DNA from 3 places in the Stenotrophomonas sp. STEN033 genome. Region 3 is predicted to be linked to each of the others. Evidence: predicted binding sites of a transcription regulator. Region 3 holds the regulator's gene; each other region holds the start of a gene.
What was found. Region 3 encodes FliA, which starts transcription of late flagellar genes. Its sites were predicted from a motif close to TAAAGTTTNNCNNNCNNNGGCCGATAA; they were not measured.
Positions count from the first base shown of each region.

Region 1 (3,271 bases), on a different contig from region 3:
GGGAGCGGCGTAAGCCGCGAAACTGGTGTTGCTGGGAGGCCTTGATCTGATGATGTGCGTGCTTCGCGGCTTACGCCGCTCCCACAAGAAAGGCATTGTGCTTGCACGCATGTTGACCGGCTGGGGGGGGTGTTTCAGGGGACAGACAGGTCCCAATCGATGCTGGATGTCAGCCAGTCGGCTGTTTCTGCACCCGCAGGATGTCCCTCGCCATCGCGGCGCGCACGCAAGGCCATTATTTCCTGCTGCGCGCTGTGCTCGAGCTGAGCGAGTTGCGCGCGGCGGTTCAGCGCCGGGCCGCTGACCGGGGCGACTGGCGGCATGGTGGCGGCCAGCTGCGATGCTGGCTCCGGATTCGTGTCGGCAGGGGGGCGCTGGTTGAGCATCTATCAATGTGGACGAGGCAACAGCAAAGCCCCGGTCGAAGACCGGGGCTTGCATGCAAAACGGGAGCAGGCTGGAATCAGAACAATTCCACCGTGCCTGCGCCCATGCTCTGCTGGGAAACCGGCTTGTGCGGCGGACGCTCCCATTCCACGCGCATTTCGCGCAGACGGCTGCCGGTACGCTGCAGCGCACTGACCATCTCGCCGTCGAACACGCCGCCATTGCGGTGCAACAGTTCCTGCAGGGCGACCGCTTCACGGTTGATCGCGCCCAGGCGGTCCAGGTGGGTATGCACGCCGCCCAGCGCCTGGGTGGCGATGTCTTCGAACTGCAGGGCGCGCACGGCTTCGGCGACACTGCCGTCGATGGCGCGGCCGCACTCGGAGATCTCACGCATGCCATCGCCCAGCGAGGCATTGATGGCGGCCACGCTGTCCAACATCGAGGCGGCTTCCAGGCGCGCCTCACGGGAGCGGTCCATGTCGCGCGACGCCATATGGGTGACGGTTTCACGCACCTTGGCGATCGCGTCCTTGGAACTGTGGGCCAGCTTGCGGATCTGCTCGTTGAAGGTGGTGGAACGTTCGGAGAGGTTGCGCACCTCGTCGGCCACCACCGCAAAGCCACGACCTGCCTCACCGGCACGCGCCGCTTCGATGGCCGCATTCAGAGCCAGCAGGTTGGTCTGGTCGGCAATTGACTTGACGTCTTCGAGCAGGGCAAAGATGCCGTCCAGGTGCTGTGCCATCTGGTCGATGTGCTGCACGGTATTGCTGCTCTGGCCGCTGACCTGCTCAAGTGCTTCCACCAGCTGTTCCATCTGGTGGCTGGCGTTCTGGGCGAAGCGGGCAACATCGACACCGCCGCCACCTTCATCGCCGGCACGGTCAACGATGCGGGCCAGCGCCTGGCTCTGCTGGCGCGACTTGCGGCTCATCGCATCAAAGCTGCCGCCCAGGCCGCCGACCGCCTGCCGGATCAGCTCGCGGGCGCGCTCGATCTCGCTGCGCGAGCCGTCGATCTCGTTGCTGACGAAGTTGCGCAGCTCGTTGAGCAACTGGTCCTGCTCTTTCAGCACCTTGGCATGCTCGGGCGAGCGCTGGGCTTGCGAATGCACGCTCCACCAGGCAAACACCAGCCAGCTCAACACCATGGTGGTCAGGATCGCCCACAGGGCCGCCGAGGGCCAGGACAGGGCAGCAGCAACCACGACCAGAAGGGTGAGGACCAGTGGGGCTGCCAAACGGATTGCAATACGTGAATACATGGACGTTCTCGGGAGAGTCACGAATGCAGTATCGGCAGTGGGCAGGGGGTCTTTAGCCCTGCTGGCGCGAATCCCCGGAGGTTTTGCGACGTAGCCCGCAACCACGGCGGCTGCGGGCGTCGCCATTCAGCGCAGGCGGCGCTCGATGGCTTCGAGCATGGCCTTGCGTGAGAACAGGAAATCCCAGTACGCGCCACCCAGCTGCCGCCACAGCACCGCCGAACGCACCGCTGCCAGCAGCAACGCACGGATCTCCGACACCACCATCGCCTGGCCCAGGTAGTGCGGGTTGCCCTGCACCATGATCTTGGGCTTGAGCTGGCTGATGGTCTCCGCATACAGCGCGCCCATCGCATTGAGCACGTCCGGGTGGCAGCTGTCGCCGCGCTCACGGGCGATGCCGGCAGCACGCTCGATGCCGGCATCCACCTTGTCGATCGTCGCGCCTTCGCGCACGAAACGGCGTTCCAGCTGCATCACCGACAGGGCAAGCCGCGGCAGCAGGTCGTCCTTGCCCTGGTTGCGGAAGTAGTCACGCAGCAGGCGCAGGCCGGGCTCGACCTGGGTTGCACTGCCATAGACCGCGGCAGGCGAGCTGGCATCAATACGCATTACGCTGTCCATCGCGGTGCGCACCACGGCGCTCTCCGAATGGCCGGTTTCTGCGATGCGGCGTACCTGCTGCAAGGCCTGGGCGATGCCAGCCAGGGCAAGTACACGGTCATCGATGGAAAAGGTCATGGTCATCTCTCAAGGGGAAACAGGGGCGCCCAGGCGGCGCTCCAAAGGTGCATCGGTCGCAGCGATCACCGCACCACCCAGGCACTCCATGCCGTCGTAGAGCACCAGCGATTGGCCGGGGGTGACGGCGCGTTGCGGGCGCGCGAAATGCACATCCAACGTGCCGTCATCGCGCACCTTTACGGTGCAGGCTTCGTCCGGTTGGCGGTAGCGGGTCTGCGCGGTGCAGGCGAATTCCCGGGCGGGCGGGGTACCGGCAATCCAGTGCATGGTCTCGCTGCGCAGCCAGTTGGACTGCAACCAGGGGCTGTCATGCCCCTGGTCAACGTACAGGATGTTGCGTGCCACGTCCTTGCCAACCACGAACCACGGCGCGGCCGGGCGCCCACGTACGCCGCCGATGTTCAGGCCCTCGCGCTGGCCCAGGGTGAAATAGAACACGCCGGGATGGCGGGCGATGACCTGCCCATCGGGGTCGTGGATTTCGCCCTCGCGGGCGGGCAGGTACTGGCCCAGGAACTCACGGAAGTCACGCTCACCAATGAAGCAGATGCCAGTGGAATCCTTCTTGGCATGCGTGGGCAGTCCCGCCTCGCGGGCAATATGCCGCAGCTCGCTCTTTTCCATGTGCCCGATCGGGAACAATGTCGCTGCCAGCTGGGTCTGGCCCAGCTGGTGCAGGAAGTAGCTCTGGTCCTTGCCGCGGTCGGCGCCGCGCAGCAGCCGCCAGCGGCCGCCGGAGTGGTCGACCTGGGCATAGTGGCCGGTAGCGATACGCTCGGCGCCCAGCTCACGGGCCGCGTCCAGGAAGTGCTTGAACTTCACTTCGCGGTTGCACAGCACGTCCGGGTTGGGTGTGCGGCCGGCAGCATATTC
Region 1 covers NZ_JBXFWM010000006.1:10,149-13,419, forward strand. Annotated here, with positions in the region: gene AC1VXC_RS03560 (hypothetical protein) at 135-323, opposite strand; gene AC1VXC_RS03565 (methyl-accepting chemotaxis protein) at 464-1,654, opposite strand; gene hflD (high frequency lysogenization protein HflD) at 1,781-2,395, opposite strand; gene mnmA (tRNA 2-thiouridine(34) synthase MnmA) at 2,405-3,271, opposite strand, start outside.
Region 1: a site for FliA is predicted at 1,683-1,709, ahead of AC1VXC_RS03565 (methyl-accepting chemotaxis protein). Genes of this name have one in related genera too.

Region 2 (3,271 bases), on a different contig from region 3:
TGCTGATGTGGTTGGGCACCTGGTTGATGAAGTGCGACAGCTCCAACAGGATCGTCTTGGTATACGGCATCAGGCGCGCGCTGCCGAGGTCGAACATCGGCCGGTTCTGCTTGTCCACGATCTGGATGCGCAGGCCTTCGGGGGTGATGTCCAACAGCAACTGGTCCTTGAACGGCTCCAGCGCCTGGCTCTTGCTGATCGCCTCCTGCAGCTCCTGCTTCAGCGCCTCCAGGCGTTGCCTGTCGCGTTCGCGTTCCTGCACCGGCGTGGGCACGGCTTCCTGCTGGTTCTGGAAGGGATCATTGCTGTTGCCGCGCGACACATCGGTGGCGCCGCCCAGTTTGATCATCGAGGTGCTGGCGCCGCCAGGGCCGGCCATGCCCGGGGCAGGGGTGCTGCTGGTACCACTCAAGGGGCTGGGGTTGCGGAAGTATTCGGAGATTGCAGCGCGCTCGGGCTTGGTGGTGGCCGCCATCAGCCATAGCACCAGGAAGAAAGCCATCATCGCGGTGACGAAGTCGGCATAAGCCACCTTCCAGGAACCGCCGTGATGGCCGCCGCCCTGGACTTTCTTCACCCGGCGCACGATCACCGTGGGTTTGGTCTCGGTCATGGCACGCGCCTTACTTGACCGACTTCAGGTGCTGCTCGAACTCGCTGAAACCCGGACGCAGTGCCGAAGGCACGGTCTTGCGGGCGAACTCCAGCGCGATCTTCGGGTTGTAGCCACGCAGGCAGGCCAGCAGCGCGGTTTTCACTGATTCGTAGATGCGTGCGTCCTGCTCGGCACGGGCTTCCACCGCTGCTGCCAGCGGGCCGATGAAGCCATAGCCGAGCAGGATGCCGAGGAAGGTGCCGACCAGCGCCCCGGCCACGTGTGCACCGACTTCCTTGATGTCGCCGCCGATCGCGCCCATGGTGATGACGATGCCCAGCACCGCGGCGACGATGCCGAAGCCCGGCAGACCGTCGGCTACCTTGTTCAGCACGTGCGCAGGTTCCAGCGCTTCGTGGTGGTGCTTTTCCAGCTCCAGTTCCAGCAACGGTTCCAGCTCGTGCGGCTCGATGTTGGAGCCGATCATCAACCGCAGGCAGTCGGTGATGAAATCGAGCAGGTGGTGGTCGGCCAGGACCTTGGGGTAGTTGGCGAACACCGCGCTGTCCTGCGGGTTCTCGACGTGGTCTTCCAGCGCCATGAAGCCTTCGCGGCGGGCCTTGTTGAGCAGTTCATAGAGCAGGCTGAGCACGTCCAGGTAGTCCTGGCGCTTGTACTGCGGGCCCTTGAACACGCTGACGGTGGCCCGCAAGGTCTGCTTGACGGTCTTGAGTGGCGTGGCGATCAGGAATGCGCCCAGCGCCGCGCCACCGATGATGACCAGTTCGTAGGGCTGCCACAGCGCGGCCAGGCGGCCATGCGCACCGACGTAGCCGCCCAGGACAGCAAATATGACAACGAGCAGGCCGACGATGATAAGCATGGTGACAGACAAGGGATGGGGATATCCCGTTGTCGGCCGTCAGCGAAGAATCTGTAGCGCCGGGCGGCTCCTGTAGTGCCGAGCCATGCTCGGCTGAGGCTTTACCGGTAATGCTGCTCTGTAGAGCCGAGCCATGCTCGGCTGAGGCTCTACTGGCGATGCTTCTGCCGAGCATGGCTCGGCACTACAGGTGGTGCGCTTGCTCAGGCTGCGGGCTGGGATTCGGCGCCGCCGCGCTGCAGCGGGTCAGGGTAGGGCTGGCCATTGTCGACAAAGGCCAGCGACACCGAGTTCAGGCAGTGGCGTTCGAAGGTCGGCGGCGGGCCGTCCGGGAACACGTGGCCGAGGTGGCTGCCACACCGTGCGCAGACGATCTCGGTGCGGATCATGTTGTGGCTGGTGTCGCGGATCTCGCGTACATGTGCCGGTTCGAACGGCGCGAAGAAGCTGGGCCAGCCGGTGCCGGAATCGAATTTGGTGCTGGAGCGGAACAGCGGCAGTGCACACAGCCGGCAGCAGTACACGCCCTCGCGCTTGTTATCGAGGAACACGCCACAGAACGGCGCCTCGGTGCCGTGATGCAGCAGCACGCGCTGTTCCTCGCTGCTGAGGCCAGCGATCAGCGCCTGGCGCTGGGCGGTGCTGGGGGGAGTCAGGTCGAAAGCGGTCATGGCGTGGCATCCGTGGGACAGGTATTGATGGTGGGGGCGGGCCGCGGCCAGTCCAAGGTCGCATTCATGGCGGCGCAAGCCGGGCAGGTGCATGCTCGGCGAGTGGACGCAAAGGAGACGCTGATGAAGCTGAAGGGATATCTGGCGCTGGTTGTGCTGGCGGCATTGCCGGCGTTCGCACAGGCCCAGCTCGCACAACCGCCCGCGCCGACGGCAACGCGGCCGGTGACCTTGCAGGCGCCTTCGCCGCCCGCCAGCGCGCCGCGCGAAACGCCGCAGGATCCGGCGCGTCCGGAACCGTCGCGTCCGCCCAACAAACCCAAGCCGGTTCCGAAGCCGAAGCTGGTTGTGCCGCCGCCGCCGGCGCGGCCGATCTACGACAGCAAGGGCCAGTTGGCGCCGCATATGCGCCAGACCAGCCCGGGCCGGGTGCTGGACACGCGTACCAACCGCTATTACGACACCGTGCCCAGCGGCATCGGCCAGAAAGTGGTGCCCCCGCCGGTAGGCACGCGATGACCCTGTAGTGCCGAGCCATGCTCGGCAGAGGCTTCACCGATAGAGCCCACCCTGTAGTGCCGAGCCATGCTCGGCAGGGGTTCTACCGGTAAAGCCCCATTGCCGAGCATGGCTCAGCACTACTCGGCGATTGGCAGGCACAGGGTCTCTTTGACTTCTTCCATCACGATGTAGCTCTTGGATTCACGTACGTGCGGCAAGGTCAGCAGGGTGCTGCCCAACAGCTTGCGGTAGGAGGCCATTTCATTGATGCGCGCCTTGAGCAGGTAGTCGAAATCCCCGGACATCAGGTGGCACTCCAGCACATTGGGCAGCTTCAGCGCGGCGCGGCGGAATTCCTCGAAGATGTCGCCGGACTTGTAGGCCAGGCTTATCTCCACGAACACCAGCAGGCTGGCCTTCACTGAGGACGGGTCCAGCCGCGCGTAGTAACCGGTGATCACGCCTTCGCGCTCCAGCCGGCGCACCCGCTCGGTGCAGGGAGTGGTCGACAGGCCGACGCGCTCGCCCAGCTCGGTGAAGGAGATGCGCCCCTCCTGCTGCAGGATGCGCAGGATCTTGCGGTCGATCTTGTCCAGTTCGCGGCTGCGGGTGGCCATGGTG
Region 2 covers NZ_JBXFWM010000072.1:11,903-15,173, forward strand. Annotated here, with positions in the region: gene motB (flagellar motor protein MotB) at 1-613, opposite strand, end outside; gene motA (flagellar motor stator protein MotA) at 624-1,478, opposite strand; gene msrB (peptide-methionine (R)-S-oxide reductase MsrB) at 1,682-2,149, opposite strand; gene AC1VXC_RS18240 (classical arabinogalactan protein 4) at 2,273-2,668, shown strand; gene AC1VXC_RS18245 (winged helix-turn-helix transcriptional regulator) at 2,788-3,267, opposite strand.
Region 2: a site for FliA is predicted at 1,508-1,534, ahead of motA (flagellar motor stator protein MotA). Genes of this name have one in related genera too.

Region 3 (3,271 bases):
TATCCACGCGCACGGTGTGCTCGGGCTCGGCGGCCTTTGCAGCGGCCGGCTTGGCAGCCGCGGGCGCAGGCCGGGCGGGCGTCGCGGGTGCCGGCTTCGGTTTCGGCGGCGTGGCCGCAATGGGCTGCACGGCGACGGCACCGGGCGCCGCGCCCCCGTGCAGCTTGTCCAGCAGTGCCTCGAATTCGTCCTCGTCGATCAGGTCATCGCCGGCCTTGCTGGCGGCGATGGGCTGGGCGCCGGGTGTGCCGCTGCCATGCAGTTCGTTGAGCAGGGCCTCGAACTCGTCTTCGCTGATCAGGTCGCTGTCACCTGCATTGACGGCGACCGCGGTCGGCTGCGGCGCGGCAACGGCCGCGGCGGTACCGACATCGAACTGCGCGATCAGCGCGGCGGGCGCGTGCTCTGGATCGGTGCCGGAAGACACCGCGTCGAGCATGGCCTGCAGCCAGTCCAGCGATTGCTGGGCGGCATCGAAATGATGCGCCAGCAGTTCGGCCTTGCCGGCGCGGGCCATGCCCAGGGTTTCCTCGGCGGCGTGGCACAGCTCCACCATTGGCGTGATCGCCAGAAAACCGGCGCCGCCCTTGAGGGTGTGGAAACCACGGAACACGGCGTTGAGCTGGTCGCTGTCGTGCGGTGCCTGCTCCAGCGTCACCAGCTGCTCGCCGAGACGATCCAGGATCTCCTGCGCTTCGAGGATGAAGTCGGCGGCGATGTCGTCGGCAAAAGCACTCATGGCTTACAGCCCCAGGTCCGAGAGCAGATCGTCGGCGTCGACCTGGGAAACGGCATGGCGGTCCAGGCCATTGACGGCGGGACCGGCCAGGCCATGGTTGCGTGCGTCTTCTTCCGGCGGCGGCAGACCGAGCGCACCAAACCCTTCGTGCACGCGGCGGACGATGCCAACCACACGGCGGATGATCTGCCCGGTCAGGTCCTGGTAGCTCTGGGTCAGCGCGACTTCGGTGAGGTTGTGGCGGATGCGTTCGAGAATCTCACCCTGCTCGGCGTTGAGCCCGTCGGTACGCAGACGCTCGGTCAGTGCCCGGCATTCTTCGGCCAGGTCGAGCGTGCGATGGGTGGCCTGCTCGGTCATCTGCACGACGTGGTCCAGACGCGCACAGGCATCGTCCAGCTCGCCGGCTTCGCTGGGCACGCTGGGCAGTTCGCCCAGGGCCTGTCCGAGTTCACGGGCGAGCCGGCCCAGGCCGGACATCATCGGCTGCGCGCGCAGGGCGGCGAGTGCGTCGATTTCCCGGCGCCAGCCAGCCTCATCGCCACTTTCCAATGCTGCCAGTGCGTCCTGCAGGCGCTGCACCAGGGCCGATTTGTCGCTCAATGCTTCCCCGAGGCGGTCCATCAGGCGCTCGCTGCCAGGCGTTCGAAGATCTTGCCCAGCTTCTCTTCCAGCGTCTGCGCGGTGAAGGGCTTGATGATGTAGCCGTTCACGCCGCTCTGCGCGGCCTCGATGATCTGCTCGCGCTTGGCCTCGGCGGTAACCATCAGTACCGGCAAGGTCTTGAGCTTGGCGTCATTGCGGATCGCCTTGAGCAGCTCGATGCCGGTCATCACCGGCATGTTCCAGTCGGTGACGACGAAATCGAACGGCTGGCTCTGCAGCAATGACAGCGCGGCATGCCCGTCCTCGGCTTCGGCGGTATTGGTGAAGCCCAGATCGCCGAGCAGGTTCTTGACGATGCGACGCATCGTCGAGAAGTCGTCAACGATCAGGATGCGCATGTTCTTGTTCAAAAGGCTTTCCTCTTCATGGTTCCTCGAGGCCGGCGTCGGCCGCCTCGAAAATCTTCAGTCGGCCACGCAGACGCAGCATGGCCTGGCCGTGGATCTGACAGACGCGGGATTCGCTGACGCCCAATACCGCGCCGATTTCTTTCAGGTTCAATTCCTGTTCGTAGTACAGCGACAGCACCAGCTGTTCGCGCTCGGGCAATTGGCCGATGGCCTTGCCCAGCTCGGTGCCGAACTGGCTGCGCTCAAGAACCTGCTGCGGGGTGGGCCCACCGGTAGTCGGGGTGTCCAACTCGCCCTGGTCTTCGATGCGTGATTCCAGGCTCAGCACCTGGCCGCGCGAGGCGTCTTCGACCAGCCGCATGTATTCGGGTAGCGGCAGCTCCATTGCCTCGGCCACTTCACTGGCACTGGCCGCGCGGCCGGAACTTTGCTCGAGCCGGCGGATGGTGGCGGCGGCATCGCGGGCGCGGCGGTGCACCGAGCGCGGCACCCAGTCGCCGCGACGGATCTCATCGATCATCGAGCCGCGGATACGGATCGACGCATAGGTCTCGAACGATGCACCCTGTTCGGCGTCATAGCTGCGCGAGGCTTCGATCAGGCCCATCATGCCGGCCTGGATCAGATCGTCGACTTCGACGCTGGCCGGCAGGCGCGCGGCCAGGTGATGGGCGATGCGGCGTACCAGGTCGGCGTGGCGGGCGATGCAGTCATTGGCCGCGCTGCGCTGGACTTCACGATAGTGAGCGGCTGCATTGTTCATGCCTTCACCTTCTGCTGGATGATGCGTTCCAGGAAGAACTCAACGCCGCCGCGTGGGGCGGTTGGGGCTTGCCAGCGCGCGGTGCGACGGGCGATTTCATTGATCGCCAGCGAGGCTGGCGCGGAAGGGTAGAGCTTCACCACTGGCTGCTGGCGCTGCACCGACAGACGCAACCAGTCGTCCTGCGGCACGCAGCCCAGGTAGTTCAGCGAGACATCGATCAGGAACTTCTCGCAGACCCGCACCAGCTTTTCATACAGGGCGCGGCCTTCGTTCGGGTCGCGGACCATGTTGGCCACGACCTGGATACGGTCCACGCCGCGTTCGCGCGAGAGCACCTTGATCAGCGCATAGGCGTCGGTGATCGAGGCCGGCTCGTCGCAGACCACGACCACGGTGTCCTGGGCGGCCTGGCAGAAGGTCAGCACGCTGTCGGTGATGCCGGCCGCGGTGTCGATGATCATCACATCGAGGTCGCGTTCCAGCTCCGAGAACACGTTGACCAGGCCCACATGCTCGGCCGGCTGCAATTCGGCCATGTGCCGACGGCCGGAGGCGGCGGGCACGACCAGCACGCCGTTCGGGCCTTCGATGATGACTTCTTCCAGCGTGGCGCGCCCGGCGACCAGGTCGGCCAGGGTGTGCTTGGGCTGCAGGCCCAGCACCACGTCGATGTTGGCCAGGCCCAGGTCGGCGTCGAGCAGCAGGGTGCGTTTGCCCATGCCTGCCAGTGCCACGGCCAGGTTGGCCGAG
Region 3 covers NZ_JBXFWM010000033.1:31,195-34,465, forward strand. Annotated here, with positions in the region: gene AC1VXC_RS12490 (chemotaxis protein CheA) at 1-739, opposite strand, end outside; gene AC1VXC_RS12495 (protein phosphatase CheZ) at 743-1,363, opposite strand; gene cheY (chemotaxis response regulator CheY) at 1,363-1,755, opposite strand; gene AC1VXC_RS12505 (RNA polymerase sigma factor FliA) at 1,769-2,518, opposite strand; gene AC1VXC_RS12510 (MinD/ParA family ATP-binding protein) at 2,515-3,271, opposite strand, start outside.